Regions from separate parts of the Bacillus sp. LL01 genome, predicted to be linked through region 2. Evidence: riboswitches for the same ligand, from Rfam matches in the RefSeq annotation. Region 2 holds a riboswitch; the other holds the start of a gene.
What was found. A riboswitch is a leader RNA that binds a small molecule or an ion and turns the genes downstream of it on or off. The one in region 2 is predicted to bind cobalamin.
Positions count from the first base shown of each region.

Region 1: another riboswitch for cobalamin. It lies ahead of AB685_RS14205 (ribonucleoside-diphosphate reductase subunit alpha); the one in region 2 lies ahead of AB685_RS02735 (DUF4430 domain-containing protein).

Region 1 is NZ_LFEL01000004.1:347,293-350,721, forward strand. It holds gene AB685_RS14195 (aldo/keto reductase) at 1-642, opposite strand, end outside; gene AB685_RS14200 (STAS domain-containing protein) at 811-1,632, shown strand; cobalamin riboswitch at 1,833-2,029, shown strand; gene AB685_RS14205 (ribonucleoside-diphosphate reductase subunit alpha) at 2,265-3,429, shown strand, end outside.
Region 2 is NZ_LFEL01000001.1:550,544-553,972, reverse strand. It holds gene AB685_RS02740 (ATP-binding protein) at 1-728, shown strand, start outside; cobalamin riboswitch at 820-1,022, shown strand; gene AB685_RS02735 (DUF4430 domain-containing protein) at 1,231-1,650, shown strand; gene AB685_RS02730 (ECF transporter S component) at 1,653-2,204, shown strand; gene sigX (RNA polymerase sigma factor SigX) at 2,696-3,232, shown strand; gene AB685_RS02720 (hypothetical protein) at 3,222-3,429, shown strand, end outside.

The sequences.
Region 1 (3,429 bases), on a different contig from region 2:
TCCGCCAAGCGGAGACCATGCCATGGGAGAAATTCGATCGCTTAGGCATTGTTCAATCGTTCCATTCTCAAAGTGCTCCAAATGTGTTGCGGCAATCTCGATTTGATTAGTCACTAATGGATCTTCCAAATAAGAGTTGAGCATTTTGTATTGAGATGGCAGAAAATTAGATACACCAAATCGCTTCACTTTCCCCTCCCTTTTCAAGCGGGAAAATGCTTCTGCCACTTCACTTGGATCCATCATGGGATCTGGTCTATGTATCAATAATACATCTATGTACTCTGTCTGGAAGTTCCTTAAAGATTGTTCCACTGATTGGATGATATGCTCCCTGCTGGTATCATAATATTTAATTCCATGCTCAGGTCTATTCGACGAAATCAACTTGATTCCACATTTTGTTACCAGCTCTAACTGGTCTCTTAAGGAAGGCTTCAGCGCAAGTGCGTCGCCAAACTGTTCTTCCACTGTGTAATCCCCGTAAATATCAGCATGGTCAAAAGATGTAATGCCCATATACAAACAGCTTTCAATGAAATTCAATGTCTCTTCCTTGCTGTATCCCCAATCATTCAATCTCCACATCCCGTGAACGATTCTCGAAAGTGACACATCTTTACCTATCTGAATTCTCTCCATCATAACACTCCTATCCATTCAATATTTAGAAATTATACCTCTTCTGCGCCCTAATAGCCAAAAATACTGCTTCCTTCTTAGTTTAATCCAATAAAAGATATACTTCTTTTTCATTTTTCATTAAAATAGATAGTAAATATAATTGTTTGAAGAAAGGATTCGTCGACAATGACAGCACATACATTGATAGGAAATAAATTGATAGATTCACAGCATGAAGTTGCAGCAAACATTTTATCTGAAATCCAGAATACTTATCCAGACGTAGCAGAATATCGGGACATAGAAACAGAAGAAAAGATTAAGGAAATCTTTCGTAACCTCCTTCAGTTTCTGGGAGAATACGTTCTCGATACTGAAAAATGCATCCTAGATCGAGCGAAAGATTGGGGAGAATCAATAGGCTACATGTCCGTCAAAGCTGGCGGCTCTTTAGAGAACACCCTTTCAAATATGACCTTATATAAAAGATGTCTATGGTCATTCATCGAACGTGAAGCATTAGCAGAAGGATATCACATGAAACAGATTACGGAGATTTTCATTCTAATCGATGAATTATTCAATATAATCGTTTATGGATTCAGCCAAGCATTTTCTTTTGCAACGGAACAGAAATTGCTTGAATCCAGAGCTTCCCTGATCCGCCTTTCCATTCCTATTGTACCGCTACTGCAAGGTATGGCAGTCCTGCCACTTGTTGGGGAGATTGACGAGGTGCGTGCAGGGATCCTTATAGAAGAAACATTGGAAAAGAGCAAAAACCTATCCATTTCTAAACTGATCATCGATTTCTCCGGTGTCTACCGGCTTGACGAAACGGTCCTTCACACGATGGAACTCCTCCTTCGCGCATTAAAACTGATCGGCATCACACCAATCATTACAGGACTACGTCCGGAACTAAGCATACAATTCATCAACTCAGGTCTTGTACTCCGTGACATTCACATCGGCGGATCCATCGAACAAGTATTGCAAGAACAATAAAAAATTCCTGCCGGGGTCAGACCCCGGCAGGAATTTTTCACTTCATGTCGAAACCCCCGCAATCCATAAATTTCTCTAGAAATCCTTCCAATTAAATGTCTTGCCATTTGTGTATGTTTCATTTATGATAATACTATCATTCACGAATAACACTATATATTGTATAAAAATCACATTCAAACATCTATATACAGTAAAAATGTCCATAATGCGGTAAAGGTGTCTTTTAGTAGACTTAATAGGGAATCCGGTGAAATTCCGGAACTGTTCCCGCAACTGTAAGTGCAGACGTTCTTGATAATCCACTGTCTAAGCAGGCTTAACGGCTCTTATATGGGAAGGATCAAGATAGGAAGAAGCACGAGTCAGGAGACCTGCCTTTAGCGATTATAGTTTCACTTTCTTCGGGAGTTGAGAAGATGAAACGATCCATAGAACCTGGTAGAAGGCAGATATATCCGATTTCAACATCCAGTTGACAGGATGCCGCCCCCTTCTCCTTTTTACCATTCTATGATCGTTTGATCCACTCAGCTACCTGAGTGGATTTTTTTTCGGCATTTTCGCCTTGCCCATAACAAAATTTTCAACGAAACTTGCCCAATCTTTCAAACGAAATGGAGTGGAAAAATATGACCATACATACTGAAATACATTACAAAGAAAAACGGCCATCCTTGCAGAACTTTCAAGCATTGCTAGACTCGACATTACTACAGTTCCCATCCCTTGATGCGGATGCGTTTTTACAAAAAGCGGAGAAGCTTATCGACAAGCTCCTGCCACTTAATCAAGTACAGGAGCTTTACAATCAATTAATCTTGGATGCGCTCAATCATCTGACGGAAAATGAGCCGGATTGGACTTACGTAGCCTCCAGACTCCTTGCTCATAAACTTCAACAGGATGTCTGCCACATCAGGAAAACTGTCAACCCATATACCAACCTGTATCAATTAATAGAAGCATTGACCGAACAAGGAATCTATCATTCCCAGCTTCTAGAGTCTTACAGTTTAAATGAGATACAGCAATTGGAGTCTGTCCTTCAACCCAAACGAGATCATCTTTTCACCTATATCGGACTAAAGACTCTCTCAGATCGGTATTTAACACGTGATCATAGCAAGCAGCTTTGGGAGCTTCCACAAGAACGGTTCATGATCATCGCCATGACACTGATGAGAAAGGAACAGACTAACAGACTACAGTATGTGAAAGAGGCATACTGGGCATTGAGCAATTTATATATGACCGTTGCCACCCCCACCTTTGCCAATGCAGGTAAAACATATGGTCAGCTTTCCAGCTGTTTCATTGATACGGTGGATGATAGTTTACAAGGAATATATGACAGCAATACGGATATCGCAAACCTTTCCAAGTCCGGCGGAGGAATTGGAGTGTACCTTGGTAAAATCCGAAGCCGTGGCAGTGATATCCGTGGCTTTAAAGGAGTATCTAGTGGCGTCATTCCATGGATGAAACAGTTGAACAATACCGCAGTCAGTGTGGACCAACTCGGCCAGCGGAAAGGAGCCATATCGGTCTATCTTGATGTATGGCATAAGGACATCTTTTCATTCCTCGACAGCAAACTGAATAATGGCGATGAACGCATGCGCACACATGACCTATTTAACGGAGTATGTATACCCGACATTTTTATGGAGCAGGTAGAGAAAAGGGGCGACTGGTATCTATTCGATCCCCATGAAGTCAGAAGTACGATGGGATATTCCCTGGAGGATTCCTTTGATGAGGTAAAAGGTGCCGGCAGTTTCCGGATAAGATATG
Region 2 (3,429 bases):
CAGTTGCTGTTATTCGTGATATGACAGAAGAGAGAAGGCTTGATAAGCTTAGAAAAGACTTTATTGCCAATGTTTCTCACGAACTTCGCACACCTATTTCAATGTTGCAGGGGTACAGCGAGGCAATTGTGGATGATATAGCCGGAACTGAAGAAGAGAAAAAAGAATTGGCTTCCGTCATCTATGATGAATCATTGCGAATGGGAAGACTTGTAAATGATCTTCTTGATTTGGCAAGAATGGAGGCAGGTCATATTTCCTTGAATTATGAAGATGCTAACGTTACTGCATTCGTTGAAAAAATCACAAGGAAGTTCCAGGGATTGGCAAAGGAAAAAGCGATTATCCTACAATCCCATGTAGAAGGAGAAGGCTTCATTGAAATGGATGTTGATCGTATGGAACAGGTTATGACAAATCTTGTGGATAATGCAATTCGTCACACTGCGGACGAAGGAAGCATTACAATCAATGTCAAAATGATGAACAAAGGTGTGAAAATCGATGTAAAGGACTCGGGGCATGGTATTCCCGAAGAAGATCTTCCATTTGTGTTTGAACGGTTCTATAAAGCGGACAAGGCACGAACAAGAGGACGTGCAGGAACTGGTCTTGGATTGGCAATTGTGAAAAATATAGTAGATGCACATCAAGGAACCATTTCCGTACATTCAAAAGAAAATGAAGGAACGACATTTTCCATCTTTATTCCGCAAAAGCTGAATTAATATGCTGAGCAATAGCGAAAAATCTTGTTTTGTATGAAACATTATCTTGTCAAGCTTAGGCATATCTTGTAATATGAAGATTAGCAAACTAAATAGCTAACGATTAGTTGGTGTCACAATTGTGACTTAAAAGGGAATTTGGTGAAATGCCAAGACTGTCCCCGCAACTGTAAATGTGGACGAAATGAGGTAACCACTGTATGAATGGGCTTAAAAAATTAGGTCCCCATATGGGAAGGCTCAAAGTAGGAGGAAGCATAAGTCAGTAGACCTGCCAATAATCACACCAGTTTCAATACTTCGGGGGTTGAGTAGGAGAGACGGCACAACTTTGTTTTTTTATTGTATGAATATGCCGTTATCACCTCATCCTGAAAATTGGATGGGGTTTTTTGTTTGCTCAGAACCTATCTAGAGGGGAGACAACGAAGAAAGACAGGATGAGAACTAAGATTACAATTGTTCCAGAGTGTTACCAATTAACTTACATAAGGGGAAATGAATGATGAAAAAGTACTTACTTACTTTACTAACAGCACTTATACTTGCACTAGCAGGCTGTGCAGATGCTACAAATGAAGCGAACCAGAATGCAAACAATACGGCACCGGCCGAAGAGCAACAGGAAAATCAACTGGCAACATCAATAAAACTGACTAAAGAAGGCGAAGAAGTCATCAGCGAAGACACGTTTGAGTTTGAAGAGGGTGAATCCCTGATGGAGGTCATGGAACGTAACTATGATCTTACAACAGGATTCGGTGGAGACTTCATTGTTGGAATTGACGGCCTGGGTTCAGAAGAAGAATCAGATTATTATTGGAACATTTCTGTAAATGGGGAAAGTTTAATGGTAGGAGCAAGTGATTATACATTAGAGGAGAACGACGAAGTACATTTCGATTATCAAAAGGTGGAATAAAAATGACTACCAAAAAGATAGCTTTACTGGGAATGTTGATCGCCCTTTGCGTCGTTGGAAGAATCGCTTTTTCTTCCGTTCCTAATGTACAGCCGGTTACAGCCATAATAATAATATGTGCTTTTTGGATGGGCCCGTTAGCTGGAGTCATCCTTGCAGTTGGGACCACTTTTGCCACCAACCTGGTCTTGGGTTCAGGAATGTGGACCATCACACAGATCTTTGCTTGGTCCGTTATCGGCTTATTAAGTGGAGCTATCGGAATTTGGTTTAAAAAAATCCCAGTGTTTTTACTATCTCTCTACGCAGGATTATGTGGATTGTTTTTCGGCCTAGTGTTTTCCATTCAGAACATGGTAGTGGGCGGCGTTCCTTTTCTCCCCTATTATCTGGCTGGCTTGCCGTTTGATATAAACCATGCTGTTGGGAATGTCGTATTTTTCATCGTGTTGTACCCAATTCTCTCCAAACTGCTTAACGAAAAGGCGTCTTTTATAGTAAAAAGGAAGAATGATCTTACGGAGTATCAGGTGAACAGCATGTATAAGAAATGAAATTGGAGCGTCATGACCTGGTGGGTTGTGGCGCTCTTTTAATTAGGCTCTTTTAATTAGGCTCTTTTCTCATAGATTGTTGGTTCTGGGTCGAAATATGTATACAACAAGTGGGAAAACCCCTACAAAAAACCCTATAATCCCTAAAAGACATCCATTATACTAAAAGAATAGCTCTGTTAAAGGATCTAATTGATTTTAGCAATATTTAGCTGGTGATTGGAGCGAAAGGCGAAGACTCCGGCGGGAGGTAGCGCTTGGTGGAGACCCCGCAGGCTTGCCGAGGAGGCTCCAGCAGCGCCCCGCGGAAAGCGAAGCCATTCGCGGAAATCAACAGCGGTTTTTAACCACAAAGCAAAATAATAAGAGAAGAGAAATTTGCAAGAAAAAAGTCCCAAAAAACTACTAGTCAGATTGTAATTTTTTTAATATATTTGTAATGTAACTTTTTCACTATAATATGCGACTAATGAAATGAACGGAGGGAAACTATGAATACCGTTTTTCAAGAGCTCTATGAAAAATATCACCAGGATGTTTATCAATTCTTATATTATATGGTGAACAACAAGGAGCAAGCGGAAGACCTCGTTCAAGAAGTTTATATAAAAGTTTTGCGTTCATATGATCGTTTCGAAGGGAAAAGCAGCGAAAAAACCTGGCTGTTCTCCATAGCCAAGCATGTTGCCATCGATTCCTTCCGTAAACATAAAGGATGGAAAAACAAACTACTTGAAACTTTTGACTGGAATAAACAGCAAGTCAGAGATCATGCTCCACTGCCGGAAGAGATAGCTCTTCAAAATGAACAGGTTCAACAAATGTACCGGTGCTTGGATAAATGCAAAGTCGATCATCGACTAGTCCTTGTTCTGCGGTACATACAGGCCTTATCTATCCAAGAAACTGCCCAGATACTTGGGTGGACAGAAAGTAAGGTGAAAACAACTCAGCATAGAGCCTTAAAGGTCTTAAAGGCTTATATGGAAGAGCTTCAAGAGAAAGGAGGAAACAGCAATGCGTCATAATGATGAAGACCAAATGGAAAAGCTTTTGAGGCAAATGCCTAAAATTAAAGATGATCGTGACCCGAAACAAATATATAAAGAGATTCAACCTAAGCTGATAAGTGCTCCACGCCGACCGAAAATAGTTCCTGCAATCGCTATGGTGGCAGCTCTAGTTATTCTAGCTATAATCGGACCGATGTTTATAAATAACATGC